DNA from 3 places in the Collibacillus ludicampi genome. Region 2 is predicted to be linked to each of the others. Evidence: riboswitches for the same ligand, from Rfam matches in the RefSeq annotation. Region 2 holds a riboswitch; each other region holds the start of a gene.
What was found. A riboswitch is a leader RNA that binds a small molecule or an ion and turns the genes downstream of it on or off. The one in region 2 is predicted to bind S-adenosylmethionine.
Positions count from the first base shown of each region.

Region 1: linked by a shared signal. The riboswitch ahead of metH (methionine synthase) and the one ahead of DNHGIG_RS00070 (homoserine dehydrogenase) in region 2 are both predicted to bind S-adenosylmethionine.
Region 3: linked by a shared signal. The riboswitch ahead of DNHGIG_RS01920 (2,3-diketo-5-methylthiopentyl-1-phosphate enolase) and the one ahead of DNHGIG_RS00070 (homoserine dehydrogenase) in region 2 are both predicted to bind S-adenosylmethionine.

Region 1 covers NZ_BOQE01000001.1:699,308-707,271, reverse strand. The annotation lists gene DNHGIG_RS03645 (hypothetical protein) at 188-550, shown strand; gene DNHGIG_RS03640 (MFS transporter) at 1,165-2,358, opposite strand; gene DNHGIG_RS03635 (hypothetical protein) at 2,529-2,999, opposite strand; gene DNHGIG_RS03630 (NADPH-dependent FMN reductase) at 3,199-3,744, shown strand; SAM riboswitch class I at 3,849-3,951, shown strand; gene metH (methionine synthase) at 4,067-7,480, shown strand; gene DNHGIG_RS03620 (rubrerythrin family protein) at 7,722-7,964, shown strand, end outside.
Region 2 covers NZ_BOQE01000001.1:5,096-12,479, reverse strand. The annotation lists gene DNHGIG_RS00075 (aspartate kinase) at 99-1,337, shown strand; SAM riboswitch class I at 1,430-1,553, shown strand; gene DNHGIG_RS00070 (homoserine dehydrogenase) at 1,667-2,986, shown strand; gene DNHGIG_RS00065 (succinate dehydrogenase cytochrome b558 subunit) at 3,445-4,059, shown strand; gene sdhA (succinate dehydrogenase flavoprotein subunit) at 4,078-5,841, shown strand; gene sdhB (succinate dehydrogenase iron-sulfur subunit) at 5,838-6,590, shown strand; gene DNHGIG_RS00050 (hypothetical protein) at 6,945-7,226, shown strand.
Region 3 covers NZ_BOQE01000001.1:365,916-373,879, reverse strand. The annotation lists gene ftsW (putative lipid II flippase FtsW) at 1-253, opposite strand, end outside; gene DNHGIG_RS01945 (hypothetical protein) at 382-726, opposite strand; gene DNHGIG_RS01940 (hypothetical protein) at 836-1,336, opposite strand; gene DNHGIG_RS01935 (DedA family protein) at 1,600-2,190, shown strand; gene rodA (rod shape-determining protein RodA) at 2,242-3,399, shown strand; gene DNHGIG_RS01925 (pyridoxal phosphate-dependent aminotransferase) at 4,014-5,186, shown strand; SAM riboswitch class I at 5,264-5,378, shown strand; gene DNHGIG_RS01920 (2,3-diketo-5-methylthiopentyl-1-phosphate enolase) at 5,741-6,979, shown strand; gene DNHGIG_RS01915 (2-hydroxy-3-keto-5-methylthiopentenyl-1-phosphate phosphatase) at 6,979-7,656, shown strand; gene DNHGIG_RS01910 (methylthioribulose 1-phosphate dehydratase) at 7,653-7,964, shown strand, end outside.

The DNA of each region.
Region 1 (7,964 bases), 690 kb from region 2:
CATCACAGTTTTCCCATGGAGTCTACCAGGGAGCACGAATAGAAAGCAATTGTCCGTAAAGACCTCCAGGTCAGCTCGGATGCACAAGCTACGCCTGCCACACGATCGGTAGAAACGGAATATGGAGGATATGAACGGAATATTCATCAGTTAGGGGATGTCCGACAGAAAAGGGGGAAGTTGATCGATGACCGAAAAGGAACTGCGTTTCTTCATCAACGATGTGCTGAAAGATCGCCCCAACGTCTATTTCTGGTTTCATAAAAACGATCCGTATGACGGGTGGAGTTATGGGGTTCAGGAAAAACAAATGGCATTTTGTTCATTCACTTTCGAATACAACCGATCCATGCTGGAAGTGAAATGCAGCGAAGAAGATACAGAGGAATTTCAGCGATTGTGCAGCACGGTGCAACGGGACATTGTAAGCAGACGCAAATCCTCCGTTTATCTATCGGCGAACCGCATACAACCGGAAGATTTACGGCCGATCATAGAATTTGCCCATGCTGCCATGATGAAAAGAAGAGGGGAAGGGGAACAGCGCTAACTCAGCTGTTCCCTAAAAAATACATGTTTTCTATTACGTCCAAAGGGTGCCGCTACTTTCGCGTTTATACACTACATCACTTCAATCCACGAGTTATTGACGAAACCTAATATACTAGTATTCCTTTAATTTGATATATTTTATTTTAAAGAACAAATTTTACAACAAATTATAACTATTTGCAATCAATTATATGATAACGGTTGTATACCGAAAATAGTATTTTACCTAGCAGGTAAAGGAATAGAAATTTTTGAAATTCAACCTGCCAAAGCAACGTTAGAGGATATTTTCTTCGATCGGCATGAACACCATTTGGCGGTGATGTAAGAAAGTTCCTCTCTCGGAAACGTGAAATAGCTTATAAAAATCGAATTTGCCGCGTTCAAAGAGGTCATATTTATGGTAAAAAAGGGGCTGTCCCAAAAGTAGATAAAATCTACTGGGGATAGCCCCACTTTATATTTGAATTTTTCACTTCATGTTACATTTTTCGTTTTAAAAAGGCTTATCCGGCCTTTTCTTCTGTACCCTTTTCATTAGTCTCCAATTAGATTACATGGACGACGGAAAAATAATTTGTGGTTCAAGTCCATGCTAGCCCCCCGATTTCATTACTTCGTTTCTCCACGACCGCTTGCCATCAAGGTGTGACCGCTCATCAACTGTCTGCGGGTGTACAAGACGACAGCGAAAAAGACAAGCGCGGCAAAGCCATAGAGCAGAGGGATATGTCCAAGTTGATACAAGTAACTTCCAATGAACGGACCGGAGGCCATTCCCATATAGCGAAAAAAGTTATACACGCCGATGGCTGTCGCCCGCTGACGAGTGAAAAATTCGGTCAGCAACGTCGTCTGTACCGGAAGGGAAAGTCCGAGAAAGAGACCGAACAATGCGATGTTAACGATAAGTGAAGCCAATGAAATTTTGGCCGAGAGAATAAACATGAGCGTAGCGAATACATTCAAGAAGGAAGTGACAATAAGGCTTTTTCTTGCTTCTACTTTTTCTTGCAAGCGTCCTCCCAAATAGCTTCCGATGACCAGGAAGAGGGATAACGGGAGAAAGACGATCCCTTTTTCTTCCGCTCGGAGGTTATAATGGCTTGTGAGAATGTCTGGCAGAAACACAAGAAAGTTATAGAACGTGTAATATTGGACGAATCCGAGAAGAATTACCGGTAAACCTGTTTTGTGCGTGAGGATCGAATAGAAATCCCGGATCTGAAAACGATCGTCGGTTGCGCTGTCCGGCTTCGTTTCCGGCAGCAAACTCGCATTCGCAACAAGCATGAGCAACCCAGTGGCCGTCAAGACGAGAAAAACCCCGTGATACCCGGTTTTGCCGCCGACAAACCCGCCGATGACAGGGCCGAGGACAGGTCCCAAAGCCATTAGCATTTGAAAGGTTCCCATCGCCCGTCCGCGTGATTTTCCCGTGAACAGATCGCTGATGACTGTTGTGGCGACGATCGTGCCCGTCGCAATCCCGATCGCCTGAATCATGCGGAACAAAAGCAATTGGGTGATCGAATGGGAATAAGCGCATCCGAACGATGCGGCGACATATAATGCGATACCGGGAAGCAGTACGGTTCGTCTTCCTTTCGTATCTGTCAACGGTCCGTAGATCATCTGCATGAGTGCTAAAAAGATTGTGAAAATGGAGATGCTCAAATTCACAAGAAACTGGGACGTACGAAAATCGCTTTGTATCTCCGGAAGAATCGGAGCATAGATCGTTTGTGTAAACGGTCCGAGGAAAGCGGCGAATGATACGAGATAAACGATGAGTTGCCGATTCATGCGATCACCCTTTCTCCAAGAGGCAAATTTTTATATACGAGCATGGCTAGTAATGTCCCTTTACGATGATACATGTCGTACTCTTAAGTGTCATCTTGTTGCGGGAAGCATAGGAAGATAACAACAAAAATGGCCACCTTGAGGTGGCTTTTTAAACAACTTCTAACTGCTCATTTTTTCTTCTTTTTCTCTTGTGCTTGCTCTTTGCCTTTTTCTTTCTCGGTACCTTTTTTCTTCTCTTTCTTTTCGGGTGCGGGAGCGAAGACTTTTCCGATATAGTTGCCTGCCAATTCTACCCGGTACTTTCGATTGGGCTCAATTTTTTGGTACTCTTTTTTATCAAGGGTGAACGTCATCGTATGCATCATACTCCGATTGATACCCTTGATCGTCTGTGAAATCATCAATCGTGCCACGACCTGGTAGGTCTTGACTTTCAAGAAACGGAAAGGTCCTTCCTCACGTACGGGCTGTCGTACGATTTTCTTCCCGAGTACGAAGATCTCCTTCGTTTCTTTGTACGTGTTATACTGTACGTCGAACTGCTCTTTCTGCTTTTGGAACCGGCGAAACGCATATATATATAAACCGATGAGCAGTGCGATTGGAATGAGAATCCAAATCCATGTTGAAATCGTCATATCCTAGCCCCCTGTCTTTCTATGTAAGATTATAAGTGAATTGGGTCACAAGTTCTAGTGCCAATCCCTTTTCTTACTACATGAAATAAAAATTTTCCTGAATGGATCGTGCTATTCTGTGGACGAAAAGTTAGAATATGTATCATAGAGGGAAAAGATTTAAAAAATTGATAACTTGACGAAGAGTGAGGTGCCAAATGTGAAGGTCGTTGTTATGAACGGAAGCGCCAGGGTAGGCGCCAACACAAAAACGGTAGCCGAATACATTCGGACGGAACTCGCGAACCACGGGGTAACGGTCGATCTCTTTGATGTTCGTGAACATATGTTGCCGATCTTTCAAGGAGATGAAGCACAAAGCAACGATCCCCATGTACAGTATTTACACAAAATTGCCCTCGAAGCAGACGCATTTATCATCTGCACACCCGAGTATCATAATGGGATGTCGGGCGCTTTAAAAAATGCGTTGGATTTCTTGAGCAACACTCATTTCCGTGATAAACCGGTAGGTATCGTGGCCGTTGCCGGTGGCGGCAAAGGCGGTATCAATGCCCTCAATAATATGCGCATCGTGCTGCGGGGACTCTATGCGCTCGTCATGCCCGGACAAGTGGTTGTCGATAAAGCGTATGTGGAGAACGGCCAGATCACGAATTCCTTGCTGAAACAGAATCTCTCGGCTCTCGTCGATCAAATCGTACAAATAGGTAAAGCTTTGCGAGGAAATCGGTCGACCTTCTGACTGAGGAAACGGTGAATTTCCCAAAAGCGGAAATTCACCGTTTTCTCTTGACAAGATTCGCGCTGGCAGTCAAACTAGAGTACAATGATATGAATAGTAGAACACTTCTATCCAGAGTGGTGGAGGGAACTGGCCCTGTGAAACCACAGCAACCGGTGTTTTCATACGGTGCTAATTCCAGCAGAATGCGTTTCTGGAAGATAGGAGAGTTGTCGCTTTTGACAGTTGAGCCCTCTCCTTGATCAGGTGAGGGTTTTCTTATACAGGGAAGTGGCAAGAAAGGGAGAGGCATGTGCGCGAACCTACACGAATCGAGAAACAGATGGAAAAGAAAATCCTCGTCTTGGACGGGGCTATGGGAACGATGATACAACGAGAAGCGCTGTCTTCAGAAGATTTTGGCGGCGAGCAGTATGAAGGTTGCAATGAAATGTTGAACCTGACCCGTCCGGATGTGATCCGCAAAATCCATGAGGCATATCTGGAGGCGGGAGCCGATATCATTGAAACGAACACGTTCGGAGCGACGAGCGTCGTTTTGGCGGAGTACGATTTGCAATCGCGTGCTGAGGAAATCAATCGGGCAGCGGCGAAATTGGCTGTCGAAGCGGCCCGAAAATGGTCCACTCCCGAGTGGCCGCGCTTTGTGGCGGGATCCATGGGCCCGACAACGAAAACATTGTCAGTTACCGGCGGGATCACGTTCGATCAATTGGTTGAAAGTTATTATGAACAGGCGCGTGCCTTGATTCAGGGCGGAGTCGATGTCTTGTTGCTGGAGACTTCTCAGGATATGTTGAACGTGAAAGCGGGGACGATCGGAATCCGGCGAGCTTTTCAAGAGTTGGATCGTGAACTCCCGATCATGATTTCAGGAACGATCGAACCGATGGGTACCACACTGGCGGGCCAAAATATCGAAGCTTTTTACATTTCGATCGAACATCTGCACCCTCTGTCCGTAGGTTTGAACTGCGCGACGGGTCCGGAATTCATGCGCGATCACCTGCGCACATTGTCGGATCTCGCCCGATGCGGTGTCAGTTGTTATCCGAATGCGGGTTTGCCGGATGAGGATGGGCATTATCATGAAACACCCGCCGCGTTGGCCAAAAAAATGGCCGGCTTTGCCGAACAGGGATGGATCAATATTGCGGGAGGTTGCTGCGGGACAACTCCGGAACACATTCGTGCCCTTGCAGAGGCGATGAAAGAGTATACCCCTCGAAAGAAAGCGGGGAACCATCCTCCCGCCGTTTCGGGGATTGAACCGGTATACGTGGAGGCGGATAACCGCCCGGTCCTCGTAGGAGAGCGCACGAATGTCATTGGTTCCAAAAAGTTTCGCGAACTGATTGCAGCGGGCAAATATGAAGAGGCATCGGAAATCGCGCGGACGCAGGTGAAGCGGGGAGCGCACGTGATCGATATCTGCCTGGCCGACCCTGATCGTGATGAATTGGCCGATATGGAGAAATTTCTGCAGTTCGTCGTCAAAAAAGTGAAAGTGCCTCTCATGCTCGACTCGACAGATGCGAAAGTCATCGAGACAGCTCTCAAGTATTCCCAGGGAAAAGCGATCATCAACTCCATTAACCTGGAGGACGGCGAAAAGCGGTTTGCCGAAATCATTCCCCTGATTCACCAGTTTGGTGCGGCAGTTGTCGTCGGTACGATCGATGAAGCGGGCATGGCGACCACGAAAGAGCGGAAATTGGAGATTGCCAAACGTTCCTATGATTTGCTTACAAAAAAATACGGTTTGCAGCCGCAAGACATCATCTTCGATCCACTCGTCTTTCCGGTGGGGACTGGAGATGAAGCGTACATCGGTTCGGCGGCGGAAACGGTGGAAGGCATTCGTCTGATCAAAGAGGCGATGCCCGAATGCCAGACGATTCTCGGCATTAGCAACGTCTCCTTTGGACTTCCTCCCGCGGGCCGTGAAGTGTTGAATGCCGTTTTTCTCTATCACTGTACGCGTGCCGGATTGGATTACGCGATTGTGAATACGGAGAAATTGGAGCGCTACGCTTCCGTTCCGGAAGAGGAGAGACGCTTGGCGGAGGATCTGTTGTTCCGTACAAGCCCCGAAACGCTCGCCACGTTTACGGCGTTTTACCGGGAAAAGAAAGTCAGCCAAAAAGCGGCAGATAACTCGTTGCTGTCTTTGGAAGAAAGGCTTGCGCGCTATGTGATCGAAGGGGCGAAAGACGGGTTGATTGATGATTTACAGGAGGCGTTGAAGAAATATTCGCCGTTGGAAATCATCAACGGTCCATTGATGGCGGGCATGGAAGAAGTGGGACGCTTGTTTAATGACAATGAACTGATCGTCGCTGAGGTGTTGCAGAGTGCGGAAGTGATGAAAGCGTCCGTTGCTTTTCTTGAGCCGTATATGGAACGCACGGAAACGGCGGTGAAAGGAAAGATCCTTCTGGCGACGGTCAAAGGGGATGTCCACGATATCGGGAAAAACCTCGTGGAGATCATTCTGTCTAACAATGGTTATCAGGTGGTCAACCTGGGGATCAAAGTGCCGCCGGAACAACTGATTCGCGCGTATCATGAAGAGAAGCCGGATGCGATCGGGTTATCAGGCTTGCTTGTCAAATCGGCGCAGCAAATGGTTGTCACCGCACAAGATTTGCGCGCTGCCGGGATCGATGTGCCTTTATTCGTCGGCGGTGCGGCTCTCACACGCAAGTTCACGATGACGAGAATCGCGCCTGAGTATGACGGAATCGTCCTCTACGCAAAAGATGCGATGGAAGGATTGGAACTGGCGAACCGGCTGAGTGATCCGGAACAGAAAGAACTTTTGGTTCAAGAGATCAGGAAAAGTATGAACGCCCATCTGGCGGATGCGGACAAAGACAAAGGAGCGGGACATACCGCTGCACTGCCTCAAACGTCGGATGTGCGCAGGGATGCCCCTGTATTTCAGCCACCTGATTTTGAACGCCATATCTTGCGGGATTATCCTTTGCGCTATCTGAAGCCGTATGTGAATATGCGCATGCTCTTGGGCAAGCATCTCGGGCTGCGCGGAAACGTGGATCAGCTTCTGGCAGAAGGAGATGAAAAGGCGCTTGAACTGAAGGAAATCGTCGATCAGTTATACACGGAAGCGGAGACGAACGGAATCATCCGCGCACACGGAATGTACCGCTATTTTCCGGCCCAGTCTTCGGGAAATGATGTTTTGATCTATGATCCGAATGATCACTCGCGCGTGATTGAACGTTTTTCCTTCCCAAGACAAAAGAAAAGCCCCTACTTGTGTCTGGCAGACTTCCTGCAGCCGGTGGAAAGTTGCGTCATGGATTATGTGGCGTTCCTCGTTGTTACCGCGGGTCATGGTATTCGTGAACTGGCTACCCAGTGGAAAGACCAGGGAGATTACTTGCGCTCACACGTTCTGCAAGCGTTGGCACTCGAGCTGGCGGAGGCGTTCGCCGAACGGATCCATCAGATCATTCGTGATGCATGGGGATTCCCCGATCCGCCGGAGATGACCATGTTGGAACGATTTGGGGCGAGGTATCAAGGGATCCGCGTCTCGTTCGGTTATCCTGCATGTCCGAATCTTGACGATCAACGTCAACTTTTCCGGTTGATGCACCCGGAAGACATCGGTGTCCAATTAACGGATGAATGTATGATGGATCCGGAAGCGTCCGTTTCCGCGTTGGTGTTCTCCCATCCGGAAGCACGATACTTCAATGTGGAGTAGAAGAGGGGACTGATGGAAGTATCCCAGTCTGCTTTGACATATTGTTAATAGGTTGAGACCTTCCTGTCATGGGGAAGGTCTTTTTTGTTCCTTGCCTTATGAGAGTGCTAAACACCTCAAAGATGTATTAGGACAGCAAAATCATCAACAAATGTAAGCTCGCTTACATTCCGGGAACTAATTTAGAGTTATTATCAGTTTAGAATAATTCTATAAAAGATGATGAATGGAGGAAATCAACATGACAAATTTAGTGGGCACGAAAACAGCGGAAAACTTGAAGGTCGCATTTGCGGGTGAATCACAGGCCAATCGTCGTTACTTGTATTTTGCCGAAAAGGCAGACGCGGAAGGCTTGTCGGACGTTGCGGAACTCTTCCGTGCGATCTCGAAGGGGGAAACGAAACACGCATTCGGCCATTTTGACCATCTTTGCGAAGGTGGAGTGGGCGACCCGGCGACAGGTCTGCAGGTGAGAAACACG
Region 2 (7,384 bases):
CGGACATTAGACAGCAATAAAAGGGTATTCCTTCTATTGCTGTTTTTCATTTAACGGAAATATTAAGGATAAGTTGACACAAATTGAGGTGGAAAATCATGGCATTGATCGTGCAGAAATACGGAGGAAGTTCCGTTCGCACAACTGACCATATCAAGAGAGTGGCGGGACGCATCAAGGACACGGTAACAGAAGGGAATTCTGTCGTCGTCGTCGTTTCTGCAATGGGAGATACGACCGATGAATTGATTGAAATGGCAGGCCAAATCACGAATAAACCGTCCGCGAGAGAAATGGATATGCTTGTGACCACGGGTGAACAAGTTTCTGTGGCACTGCTCTCGATGGCTTTGCAAGAAATCGGCATCGACAGCATTTCGTTGACCGGAGGGCAAGCGGGGATACGGACAGAAGCGGTTCACGGAAAGGCACGGATCTTGGATATCCAACCGGATCGCATCCATCGGGAGTTGAAAGATGGAAAAGTGGTCGTTGTCGCCGGATTTCAAGGCGTCACGGATGACGGTGAAATCGCAACATTAGGGCGAGGCGGTTCCGATACGACGGCTGTGGCTCTCGCCGCAGCCATTCAAGCGGATGTTTGCGAGATTTACACGGATGTGGAAGGTGTATATACGACAGACCCGCGCGTCGTTCCCCATGCGAGGAAGATCAACGAGATTTCTTATGATGAAATGTTGGAATTGGCAAATTTGGGTGCGGTCGTTCTACACCCGCGCGCCGTTGAATGTGCGAAACAATATAACATTCCTTTGCGGGTACGCTCCAGTTTTACAAAGAATCCAGGCACGCTTGTTAAGGAGGAAGCTGAAATGGAACAAGGTATGATCGTACGGGGGATCGCCCATGATTTGAATGTTGCGAAGGTTGCGCTCGTTGGGGTTCCGCATCGAAAAAACAGTCTGCAGCTCGTGTTCAAAAAGTTGGCTGCTGAAAACATCAATGTTGATATTATCGTTCAAAGCATCGTACACAATGAGGTGAGCGACATTTCGTTTACCGTCTCGGTCGACGATTTAGATAAAGCTTGTGATGTATTAAACGGTGTAAAAGAGGAATTGAATGCATCGGAAATCGTCTGTGAAGAGGGATTGGCAAAAGTCTCGATCGTCGGGGCGGGAATGATCTCAAATCCGGGTGTTGCCGCACAGATGTTTGACGCTTTAACAGAAGCGGGTATTGGAATAAAAATGGTTTCCACATCGGAAATCAAAGTTTCATGTGTAATCGATGCTTCACAGGTACACGATGCTGTGAAAGCCCTGCATACATCCTTTGGTTTGGATGCATTGGATACCGTAACGGTTGCAAAATAATTATGGAAAAAGAAAGATGACTTGACAATTCTTTGGTGGATGGTAAAATCATGATAAATAATTGAATATCTTTAGCGAATGTACGATTCGCACTCTTATCGAGAGTGGTGGAGGGACTGGCCCAATGAAGCCCGGCAACCACCGTTCTGTCCGATCGAGGCACAGACGGAGAGGTGCTAAATCCTGCAGGATCCATTGGATTCTGAGAGATAAGAGGAGGCACTCGGAGTATACACTCTCCCCTCTTCTTATCTGAAGAGGGGTTTTTTATTTCACATCTTTACCGTGAGTATGAAAGGATATCTTACATACAAAAGTGAGGGGAGCATATGAAACAAAAAAATGTAAAAATTGGACTGCTTGGACTGGGTACTGTCGGCACAGGTGTGGTTAAAACCTTACAAACGCACCAGGATCAAATCGAGAAGCGGACAGGAAAACACATAGAAATCAGGCGGATCCTGGTTCGTGATCTGAAAAAGAAACGAGGGGTATCTGTCGACCCGAGTCTTCTCACAACATCCCCTGAAGACTTGCTTTCGGATTCAGAAATTTCCGTGATTATTGAGGTGATGGGAGGAATCGAGCCGGCTTATTCGATCATCCGCAAGGCTTTACAAACCGGTCGCCATGTGGTCACCGCGAACAAAGAATTGTTGGCGAAACACGGGGCAGAATTACTGGAGCTGGCTGAAAAGAACGGGGTGCAATTATGGTTTGAAGCGAGCGTGGGCGGTGGCATTCCGGTCATTCGGATCCTTCAGTCCTATCTTCATGTGAATCGTGTGCAGTCGATCGCCGGGATTTTAAATGGAACTTGCAATTTTATTTTATCGGAAATGGCTCGCACAGGCCGTCCTTATGCCGATGTGTTGAAGGAAGCGCAAGCGCTAGGCTATGCGGAAGCAGATCCGATGAATGATGTTCTCGGATTCGACACGATGTATAAGCTTGCAATTTTAAGCAATCTCGCGTTCGACATTCATATTCCCCCCACTGCGATCGAGACGGAAGGCATTCAGCAGATCGAACCGATTGACATTGAAATGGCGCATGCATGGGGATATGTGATTAAATTAATTGGAAGCGCCGCTTATACGGAAGGGCTCTTTTCCGCATCCGTGGGACCGCGTCTTTTGCCCGTTTCACACCCGCTCGCCCAAGTGAATGATGTCCTCAATGCGGTGACCATATCGAGTGATGTTGTCGGTGAGCTCACGTTTATTGGGAAGGGTGCCGGGGAACTGCCAACCGCCAGTGCGGTCATGGAAGATTTGATATGTTTGTGCAGCGGCGGCGCGGGTTGGCGGATACCCGCTTTTCACAAAGATAACGTACAAATCGACTCGGAAGAACAGCGTGTGCAGACATGTTATTTACGTATAGCAGTACGTGATGAACGAAGCAATGAGTTGTCGAAACGGATCGAACAAGTTGTCCATGGATTGGGTGGATTCACCGTGGAAAAACATGTGCGTCGCTTGAATGACCAAACATATGTAACTTATTTAATTGGAGGAATGGAGAGAAACGTGATTCGTTCGTTCGTAGCCGATTTGGAATATGTAGGGCTGGATTGCAAACCGCTTCTCATTTTTGTGGAAGAGAGTGAGGTACAGGAAAAAGAGATCGCTTATGTGGCGGGGTAACGATAAAAAAGTATCATGATTGTCACATAAGACAAGCGCATTTCATGATTGAGGATTTTGCAAGGGAATGGCTGCAGCCTGGTTAAATATCGTTACGACATAAAATCTTCAAGGATTTTTAAGAGAATCTCTCTTTGCAAAATCCTCTCTGTTTCAATACAGCTCTAACGTTCATTTTCTTGACACATATTCAATTCAATGATTACAATTGCTATAGATTGTCATAAGGTACCGGGCAAATATTTCAGTAACTGTGTTAAAGCGGTTACAAAAAATGTATGTATGCAATCATGAAAGATTTTCGAATCCGTTTGCATGCTTACATAATCCCGGAAGGATACTAAGAAGGAGGCGCATGGATCGGAATCGTATTTGTACTAGGATCAAGTTTGTGACAATCGTCACGTACTTGGGAATGCAAAACGTATAAGGTTTATTCTGGAAGGAGGATCGTTAATATGTCACAGCAAGCTACAAGAGAGTTTTGGTTTCGTCGCTTGCACACACTCTTAGGTGTCATACCTGTTGGACTATTTCTGATCGAGCATTTATTTACGAACTCTACCGCGATGAGAGGTGCGCAATCTTACGATAACGCAGTCGCATTCCTCTACAACATTCCGTTTCGCGTGTTTATTGAGTATGTTTTTATCTTCTTGCCTTTACTGTATCATGGGGTTTATGGAATGTATGTCGCATTTACATCAGGTTATAATGCTTCCCAGTACGGTTGGTTCCGAAATTGGATGTTTGTTCTTCAACGCGTTACTGGAGTAATCACGTTCGTATACATTGTTTGGCATTTGTGGAATACGCGTTTCAGCGGAAATGAACCAAGCTTCAACATGGTAGCAAACACAGTTGCGAATCCGATCGCATTTTGGTTTATGCTCATCGGAATCATCGCAGCGGTGTTTCACTTTGCAAACGGATTATGGTCATTCTGTGTACACTGGGGTATCACGGTCGGTCCGCGCGCACAGAGAACATTCGCTTATGTGATGGGCCTTGTGTTTGTTGTTTTGTCAGTTGTAGGCGTGAACGCACTCTTCGCGTTTACTCATCAGGTGTAAGGGAAGGGAGAGTAACAGATGAGCAAGCAAAAGGTTATTGTTGTAGGCGGCGGGCTCGCAGGCCTGATGGCTACGATCAAAGTCTGCGAAGCTGGTGTGCCGGTCGATTTATTTTCGCTCGTACCTGTGAAGCGATCCCACTCCGCTTGTGCGCAAGGTGGAATTAACGGCGCAGTCAATACGAAGGGCGAAGGGGATTCCCCGTGGATCCATTTCGATGATACTGTCTATGGCGGTGATTTCCTTGCCGACCAACCTCCGGTATTAGCGATGTGTGAGGCCGCTCCTGGTATTATTCATATGTTTGACCGTATGGGCGTTATGTTCAACCGTACACCGGAAGGTCTTTTGGATTTCAGACGTTTCGGGGGAACGTTACACCACCGGACCGCGTTTGCTGGCGCAACCACCGGGCAGCAATTGTTATACGCGCTGGACGAACAAGTACGCCGTTTCGAAGCGGAAGGCCTTGTACAAAAATATGAGGGTTGGGAATTCCTTTCCGCCGTGTTGGACGATGAGGGCGTATGTCGCGGAATCGTTGCCCAGGATCTTCGCTCGATGGAGATTCACAGCTTTGTGGGCGACGCGGTGATCCTGGCAACTGGAGGACCCGGCCTTATCTTTGGACGTTCTACCAACTCGATCATCAATACGGGTACGGCCGCATCCGCCGTATATCAGCAAGGTGCCATCTACGCGAACGGTGAATTTATCCAGATTCACCCAACCGCGATCCCCGGGGACGACAAATTGCGCTTGATGTCCGAGTCAGCTCGCGGGGAAGGGGGCCGCGTATGGACTTACAAAGATGGTAAACCTTGGTACTTCCTTGAAGAAAAATACCCGAAATACGGAAACCTTGTCCCGCGTGATATCGCGACACGTGAAATTTTCCACGTATGCGTGGATCTTGGGCTCGGTATTAACGGCGAAAACATGGTTTACCTTGACGTTTCACATATCCCTGCGGAAGTCCTTAATGTTAAACTTGGCGGGATCCTCGAAATTTATGAGAAGTTTGTCGGGGACGACCCAAGGAAAGTACCGATGAGAATCTTCCCGGCTGTTCACTACTCTATGGGCGGTCTTTGGGTCGATTATGATCAACGGACCAGCATACCTGGATTGTTCGCAGCAGGGGAATGTGATTTCTCTCAACACGGAGCGAACCGCCTGGGAGCAAATTCCTTGTTGTCTTCCGTTTACGGGGGAATGGTTGCAGGACCAAACGCTGTGAAATATATCCGTGGTCTGAAGAAAGCATCTGGCGATGTTGCTCAAAGTTTCTTTGAGACAGAACGCAAAAAACAAGAACAAAAATATGAATCGATTCTCAAAATGGAAGGTAAAGAGAACCCCTATCAGCTTCATCGTGAACTTGGGGAATGGATGACCAATAACGTTACGGTGGTTCGTTATAACGATAAGCTCAAGAAAACCGATGAGAAAATTCTTGAGTTAATGGAACGTTATAAGAATATCGGTATCGCCGACAAATCGCGTTGGGAAAACCAAATGGCTCCATTTACACGACAACTGTGGAATATGCTTGAATTGGCCCGCGTGATTACACTGGGAGCACTCAACAGAAACGAATCTCGGGGAGCGCATTACAAACCGGAATTCCCGAAACGCGACGACGCGAACTGGTTGAAACACACGATGGCAACATGGACGCCGAACGGTCCGAAGTTTGATTACAAAGACGTGGATGTCTCTTTGATCAAGCCGCGTGAACGTAACTATAGCGTGGACAAGGAGGAGACGATGAAAAAATGAGTGAAAAGCGCATGGTCCACTTAATCATAGAACGGCAAGATCGGAACGATACGAGTCCGTATACGGTAGAATTCAAGATTCCTTATCGTCCGGGCATGAATGTGATCGCGGCGCTTATGGAGATCCAACGGAACCCGGTTGACGCGTCGGGCAAACCCGTGGCTCCTGTTGCTTGGGAATGTAACTGCCTTGAGGAAGTTTGCGGAGCTTGTATGATGGTGATCAATGGAAAACCGCGACAAGCTTGTACGGCATTGATTGATCAATTGGAACAGCCGATCCGTCTCAAACCTGCACGTACGTTCCCTGTTGTTCGTGACCTCGTAGTAGACCGGAGCCGTATGTTCCAAGCACTGAAAAAAGTGAAGGCATGGGTACCGATCGATGGAACCCACAATTTGGGGCCCGGTCCTCGCATGCCTGAAAAAGATCGTCAATGGGCATATGAACTGTCGAAGTGTTTTACTTGCGGTTGTTGTGTGGAAGCATGTCCGAATGTGAACGAACGTACAAACTTTATCGGTCCTTTCGCGATTTCACAGGTTCGTCTGTTTAATACTCATCCGACGGGTGCCATGCATGCGGATGAGCGTTTGGAAGCGTTGATGGGTGAAGGCGGCATCCATGAGTGTGGTAACTCACAAAACTGTGTACAGGTTTGTCCGAAAGGTATTCCTCTGACAACTTCGATCGCAGCCATGAACAGAGCGACCACCGTATATGCGATTAAGAGTTGGTTGAATCGGTAACCAGTTGAACTCGATAGATCCTCCCTCGATTGAGGGAGGATTTTTTATCTTATCTTGCGATTTGTAGGAATTTTACTTGCAGAAAACGTTCCTAAATTCATCGCAAGAATTTGTTGATAATTCTAGGATATTATATAATAAAATACTATCCGGATAGTATTTATGTATACGTCAGAGAAATCGTTGGGCGTGCATCTTTATAACCTGAAAACAGGAAAAGAAGAAGCGGTTATTCCCTTGTCCTATCAATCACACAAAGTGATGGTCAGATTTTTTGTACTGTCTCCATCCGATACGTAATAGGATGGCAAGAGAACAAACTGTTGAAACGCAGAGTAGAAAGAGGTGTACACGATGATTTACCTAGTGTTTGACTATGTGAACCCGTTTATCCTTACATTAGTTTTCTGTCCCTTGATATCGGTTCTGCTCGGCGCATGGTTCGCCATGATGCGAAAAAAAAAGCTCATTGCACTTGTGGTATCCTTTGTGCTTCCCCTGCTCTATATCACATCCGATTGGAATACATTCATAGCAAATCTGGGAGCATGGCTGTTATGGGGAACGTTATATGCTCTTGTAGCCTATTTAGCACATAAAGCAGTCTCAATTATAAGGGGGAAAAGTAAAAAATAGGTATTCGAACGGAGCTCCTCAGGCTGTCGATAAAGTCGGCAGCCTTTATCAGGGCTAAAACTTTGTTTTTTTACAGTATGAAAAAGGGAGTCATGATCATTGATTCTTCGGGAGCCGTTAATAAGTGAATCCTGTATTTACCGGGTGAACGGATATCG
Region 3 (7,964 bases), 360 kb from region 2:
CAAATTTCGTCAAACGTAACCAAACCCGGTAATGAACATTCATAATGAACAGCATGAAAAAGGTTCCCATGATTGCCCAGATCATTTGTCTGATAAAAAAGTAGCTTGGAGACGCGGCTTTCAAATTTTCCGCCGCCCAAATCATACTTGCGCTATATACATTAACTAAGCCGACGCTTACGAGTACGAGAACGACGAATAAGAGGATAAAATCGGGCCGGTGTCTTGTCAGTTTCGTATGTGTGAATCCCATAATTTCCTCCTTACTTCCATCGATGGTTTAGTCCATTGTTACATTCGACACACGGATAGCTAAACCTTCCTTGATTTTGTGAAAAAAGGCCGAAAGGATTAGACCTTTCGACCTTCCGTGTATTCCAATTACCACCAAAGTGCACTTGCGCCGATAAGCGTTAAACCAAATATGGCTGCTAGCGGGATCGCAACCCTGCCAATCCCATATCCTCCATACCCATATCCGAAACCGCCGTAGCCAGGAGCTCCAAAATAAACGGGAGTGACTTGAAGAGAATCCTGATTGGATGTATATCGGCCGCCTCTTGTCTTCGAGGATGCGGATGACGGTACAATGCGCCCACGGGGGGAATACAAAATCACGTGATCACCTCCGCAGGCTTCTACTCTACCACGGTAGTCACCGTAACGCGTATGGCAGATCACCCATTTTCCCATGCAAACCTTTACGTGTTCATGAGATATCATCATTCATACACCCCCTTTATGTTTCATAGTATGAGAGGACATGGGATTTGAAACGGACAAGTGCGGACTTGTCAGGCCAAAAAAAAAAGACTCCGCGTCCTGCGGAGCTTTTCTAAACCCAATCACCGTTATCGTCATAACCATCGAAACTGCTATCATCGTAAACGTTGTCGTTATAACCGGGATCATCGTAATTGCCGAATCCGCCTTCGTCCTGGCTATATGTGCCATAGTCGTTGTCATGATCCATCCGGTTCATGAGTTCATCGATTTCCTGCTGCTGTAAGATATTTTGCTCTTGCAATTGCCTGATCATTTCCTCTTGGTCGAGGGAATTGAAGTAATCGTATTGATCCGCGTTGATTCTTCCTTGTTCCAAAAGGTAGGTGAGAAGTGCACCCGCGGCAAAGCCTCCCGCCATCATCCCCAAACCTCTACCGATTCCGCCGCCCCAACCATTGGCATAATCGGGAGATCCATAATAAGGGCCTCCTTCTGGACCATACGTCGGCGGTCTATACGAATATGGATTGGAGTAACGATTGCGCGTGAGCGGACGTATAATCAACAAGTACACAAGTACCAGAATAATCACGATCCCAAGAAAAGTCATTTCCGTTCGACCTCCTTTTTCTTTATGATACATCACTTCCATATGAACGGGGAAGTCATTAAAATAGAGACGGCGTTAGTGTCACACGTGATATGAATATTCATGCAGCCCATGTTTGATATAATAAAGAAGGACTTGAATCAAACGTACGCAACGATGCAAGGTTTTCCATTGAATTTCGAGTATCGGAAGCATGGACAACTCGGAGAATTCCGTTATAATGGGTGGGGGTGATCGCCATAGAATATAGCGCTGTTATCCATATGTTTGAGACATACGGATATATCAGTTTGTTTGGTTTTTTAGTTTTTGGCATCGTTGGACTCCCCCTCCCGGACGAAACCTTATTGACTGTAGTCGGTTATTTGGTCTCGATTCGTTATTTAAACTACTGGGTGTCGATCCTTGTGGGGACACTCGGGAGTATCGTGGGGATTACTTTCAGTTATCTTCTTGGCATTTTTCTCGGACGAGAAGTGATCCACCGTTTCGGAAAATATATGTATCTCACCCCGGAACGAGTGGCAAGCGTCGAAAAATTTATGGATAAATATGGTAAATTAACTTTGTTTTTTGGATATTTCATCCCTGGAATCCGCCAGGTGACAGCGATCGTCGCCGGACTCAGCAAAATGAATTACCGTGAGTTTGCGATTGTGGCATATCTGGGCGGACTTCTTTGGGTGACGACATTTATTACACTGGGTCGTTTCGTCGGAATGCAACTACATGGTATTGGACACATTTTTCATCGGTTTCGTTATTTGATCATTACAGTACTCGCGTTGTTGGCAGTATCGATCTTGATCTACCGTTACGTGAAAGTACGCAAGAATAAAAGGCAGGTTTCATAAAGTACGATGCAGACACGTTTTGACTTGTGATGAGAAATAGGTGAGCAAACAGTGAATATAGATTGGTTAAAACGGCATATACGTGACTTTGATTTTATGCTGGTGATCATTTTGCTCTGTATCTCCGTTTTCAGCGTTTTGGCCGTCTATTCGGCTACGGCCAAGCGTGCGGGAATGGAAAATTGGTATATTAAAGAGATTATGTGGCAAATCCTCTCCTATATTTTTATGTTTGTTTTTGTCCTCGTGGATTACCGGATGTTACGGAACCGGGTGGCTTGGATCGGATATTGGATCAGTCTGGTTCTGTTAATTGCCGTCTTTGCCTTCCCGAGTGTAAACGGGGCACACAGTTGGATCATTTTGCCCGGGATTCAGTTTCAGCCTTCCGAGTTCGCCAAGATCTTCGTTATCTTGGTGATTTCCGATTATATGGCGAAAGTAAAGGAAAAAGAAGAACGGTTCGGTTTTAAGCATTTTTCCTTGATCGCGCTGATCGTCGGTGTACCCTTCGCATTGATCCTCAAAGAGCCCGCGCTTGGACAAGCGCTGGTGCTCCTGGGGATCATGGGTGCTATGCTGATTTTGTTCTTGGAAAAAAGACAGCTCGTTCTTTATTGCATCATGGGAGCTCTCCTTGTGACAAGTGTATTTATGGTCATGAGCGTATATCCGGATCAGACCATTCGTCTGATTCAGAATACACCGCTTGATGATCACCAAAAAGAACGGATCATCACGTTCGTGGATCCGGAAGCCGATCCTCAAAACGGCGGTTGGCAAGCGCTAGAAGCAAAGATCGCCATCGGTGCGGGCCAGCTGTTCGGCCGTGGCTTGTTAAACGGTTCACAGACGCAAGGAGAATGGGTTCCTGAGCAATGGACCGATTTCATCTTCTCGGCGATCGGCGAGGAGCTCGGTTTTGTCGGATCCAGTACGCTTGTTTTTCTTTTCTTCTTGTTGTTGAACCGTATGATCCGCATCGCATCAACGGTGGATGACGATTTTGCGATACATTTTATCGCCGGTGCCGTCGGGATGTTTACGTTTCAGATTTACGAAAATATAGGCATGAACTTATCGCTCATGCCTGTTGCAGGTATCACACTGCCGTTTGTATCATATGGTGGCACATCGTTATTGACGAACTTTGTTGTGGTCGGTATCGTCCTGTCGATCGCGATTCGGCGGCGAAAACTTGTCTTCTAACACGTATATGTTTTTTGGAATTACTTTGAAAATGAGTGCTTGGGTGGATATATCGCTTTGCGCTTGGGTTCGAAGAAGGTCGTCATTTCGGGCATATGCTTGGCGTTCATGCTCCGTGGAGGTCGTTTCAGCGGGTATATGCATTGCGCTTATGCTCCGTGAAGGTCGTCTCGCATGGAATAATAAACACGAATGTTGCGAGACGACCTTCAAAGTCGCTATTACGCGCAATGCATATACCCTTTTACATCCGAAAGGAAGCGAGACGACCTCCAAAGTCGCTGTTTCACGCCAAGCATATGCCCTCTTAACTGTTTAAAGGAAGCGGAACGACCTTCAACTCACCTCTTTGCTGCAAAGCGATATTATCCACCCAAAAGTCACTCCATTGCTTGTGGCAGACTTAATCCTCTCTTCTCGCACAAAAAACTTTTCATTCTCTGTTGGCGCCGTTGGCGTACGATAGGGAAATCTCAGGAATCTCCTTTTTATCTTGGGAGATTCTTTTTTTTGTCAAAAATCACGAATTCCGTATCTGTCTTGTCATTTTCGAAAAATCGCATTAAGATGTTTCTTCAGAAGATGTCTTCGCTATTTGAAAGGTGTGACTGATCATGAGGATACAACCGGCTGAAAGGATTCATCGATTACCTGTCCAGTTTTTCTCCTCGCTCGTGAGCCGGGCAGGTTCCTATATAGCTAATGGACATGAGGTGATCAATCTAGGCCAGGGAAACCCGGATTTGCCGACGCCGCCTCATATTGTGGAAGCGATGCGGGAAGCGGTGCTCGACCCTTCAACTCACCGTTACTCACCATTCTCTGGATTGCCTGAATTGAAAGAGGCGATCGCTGGATGGTATAAGAGAGAATATGATGTCGATCTGGATCCGGAGACGGAAGTGGCGATCCTCTTTGGCGGCAAAACAGGCCTCGTAGAGATCAGCCAGTGTCTTTTAAATCGGGGGGACGCTTGTTTGGTTCCCGATCCCGGGTATCCCGATTATTGGTCGGGCGTGGCCCTTTCCGGCGCAGATATGGTAATGATGCCTCTTCTTGAGGAAAATGAGTTTCTGCCCGATTACAGCCGCTTGCGTACTGAAGATTTGCGAAGGGCCAAGTTGATGTTTTTAAATTACCCAGCTAATCCGACGGCTGCGGTCGCCTCTTTATCTTTTTTTAAAGAGACGGTTGCGTTCGCAGAACAGCATGAGATCATTGTGGCGCACGATTTCGCTTATGGGGCCATCGGTTTTGACGGCCTCAAGCCTGTATCTTTTCTGCAGGTGCCGGGTGCCAAAGATGTAGGGGTGGAGTTTTATACCCTGTCCAAAACTTACAATATGGCGGGATGGCGTGTAGGTTTTGCGCTCGGAAACCAAGAAGTGATTCGTCTGATCAATTTGATTCAGGATCACTACTATGTGAGCCTTTTCGCTGCGATTCAGCGTGCCGCGATCGCCGCCTTGGAGGGACCGCAAGACTGTGTCAGGGAATTGGTCGCCATTTACCAACGCCGCCGAGACACATGGATTCAAGGATTGCGAGAAATCGGATGGGATTGCCAGGCACCGAAAGGATCATTTTTCACGTGGTTGCCCGTTCCTGAAGGATGGTCATCAGCGAAGTTCGCTGACTATTTGTTGGAACAAGCGCACCTAGTGGTCGCTCCCGGGATCGGCTTCGGGCCGCATGGGGAAGGATATGTGCGTGTCGGACTTTTGGCACCGGAAGGGCGTTTGCAGGAAGCGGTCGATCGTCTGGACCGATTGAAACTTTTTGCTTGAGGTTGGGTTGAGTGTATTGACGCTGGTGACTTTTCGTAGTATATTTTGAGTAACTTTATGAAAATAATCAAATTTGCCTCTTATCAAGAGAAGGCTGAGGGACTGGCCCGATGAAGCCCGGCAACCGACATGAGCGACTGCTTATGCACGGTGCTAACTCCTGCAGAATCACAGGATTCTGAGAGATAAGAGCTGCTCATATCGTGAGTCGGCCTCTTCCTCTCAGGAAGAGGCTTCTTTACTGCTTGACTGATATTCAAGCCGCAAACGGCTCCACCACAAGATTGGATTGTGTCTTTAGGAGGGCGTAATGCTTTGCGAGAGACAGCGACTTTGGAGGTCGCATCGCTACCTTATGAACGATATGGGGGTATATGCATTGCGCGTAATAGCGACTTTGAAGGCCGTTTCGCAACATATAATTATAATTTCATGAGAAACGACCTTCTCGGAGCATGAACGCAAAGCATATACCCACTGAAATGACCTCCACGGAGCGCGAACGCAAAGCATAAGACCGCCAAACTGAAATTTTTCAAGTTTGAGGTGAAGGCATGCATACAGATACAAGCCAATTCGTGACGGCAACCTACCTTGTACATAGCAAGGGAGGAGACCTCCATAAGAAAGCTTTGGGTATCGCTCATGGATTGACAGTCGGTACATGGACGGAACTGCCGGAAACGAAAAAAGAGGAGATGAAAAAACACCTCGGACATGTTGTCTCGGTTGAAGAATTGGGAAAGGACGAGAACGGACGGATCAAGGCCCGACTGACGATTGCTTATCCGATGATCAACCTGACACCTGACATTCCGGCATTGCTTACAACGATCTTCGGCAAATTGTCGATGGACGGGATGATTCGTCTCGTAGACGTGACGTTTCCTGAAGCCTTTGTGAAACAGTTTCCCGGTCCCAAATTCGGGATTGATGGTATAAGGAAGTTGCTCGGTGTGTACAATCGCCCCTTGCTCATGTCGATTTTCAAGTCTTGTATCGGTTATGATTTGAAAACAATGGCTGAACAGTTTTACTTGCAAGCGGCCGGTGGCGTCGATCTGGTGAAAGACGATGAGATTCTCTTTGATGAAACATACGCACCGTTTGAGAAACGGATCGAGGCGTGTCTGCGCGCGGCTGAGAATGCAGAGCGAGAAACAGGGAAAAAAGTTCTCTATGCGGCTAATTTAACAGGTCCTGTCACTGAGATTTTTACGAAAGCCAAGCGGGCGGTGCGGGCGGGTGCCAATGCTCTACTCATCAACGTGCTACCGTTTGGTTATGATGTTTTGCATCGTTTGGCGGCCGATCCGGAGATCACAGTCCCACTGGTCGCTCATCCCGCACTGGCTGGTGCTTTCTATGCTTCAGACCGCTACGGGATCTCTGCACCTATTCTATTGGGAAAACTGATGAGGCTCGCGGGCGCTGATTTCGTTCTCTATCCGTCTCCTTATGGTTCGGTTGCTATGGAAAGAGAAGAGACGCTCCAGATCGCTGCACATCTTCGCGGCAAACGAGAGGGGTTGAAGACCTCATTTCCGGTTCCGTCAGCAGGGATTCATCCTGGGATGGTACCCTTGTTATATCGTGATTTTGGAGTGGATCATGTGGTCAACGCGGGAGGCGGAATCCATGGTCATCCACAAGGGGCGACAGCGGGAGGACGTGCTTTTGTAGCAGCCATCGACGCAACTTGTAAAGGAATTCCATTCAAAGAGGCAGCAGCGGAGAGCCGTGAGCTGGAAGAGGCACTCGCGCTGTGGGGTTGTCCGGAAGAGGTGTCATGATGAGAAAAAAATGGATGATCTTTTGCGATTTTGACGGCACGATAACAGAACGGGATATGATCATCTCGATTATGGAAAAGTTTGGGCGTCCTGGGTGGGAAATGCTGAAAGAGGACGTACTGGCGGGGCGAATCTCGGTGGAGAGCGGAGTCGGACAAATGTTTGCACAGATTCCCAGTGAGGAAAAAGAACAAATCGTCAAATATGCTCAGAAGACAGCGAAGATTCGTTCCGGATTCAAAGAATTGTTACAGTATTGTCGGCAGGAAGGGATTCTATTTCTGGTGACTTCCGGAGGCATCGATTTTTTCGTCAAGCCGATCCTGTCGCCGTATGTGGATGAAAATAGAATCTTTTGCAATGGATCCGATTTTTCAGGGGAAACGATTCGCATCCTGTGGCCGTATGGATGTGACGAACATTGCGATGGGGGATGTGGACTTTGCAAACCGGCCATCCTCCGCAGATACGGGGCAAATGATGCGAAACGGATCGTCATCGGTGACAGCATCACCGACTGGAAGGCTGCACAGATGGCTGATCATGTGTTTGCTCGATCGCTGTTGTTGGAAAAATGCCGAGAATCCGCTATACCCCATACTCCTTTTCACACATTTATTGATGTGATCGAAACGTTGAAGCAATGGGAAGAAGAATGTAAGGAGGTTGCGCGATGAGCCAGTATCTTTTTTATCAGGAAGATCGCATACGGGTGGTTAAGGAATTGAATGAGATTGCGCACAATTTCAGCCAAAAAGGCTGGCTTCCTGCCACATCAGGCAATCTTTCTATCAGTCTCTGCCATGACCCGCTCGTGTTCGGCGTTACTGCAAGCGGCCGTGATAAAGAAAATCTGCAATTGGAAGATATCGTTTTTGTTAAAGAAGATTGTTCGCCCATTGAGCCTACCCGTTTAAAACCGTCAGCTGAGACCTTGATCCATGCAAAAATCTATCAACTCACAGGGGCAGGTTCTGTGTTGCAT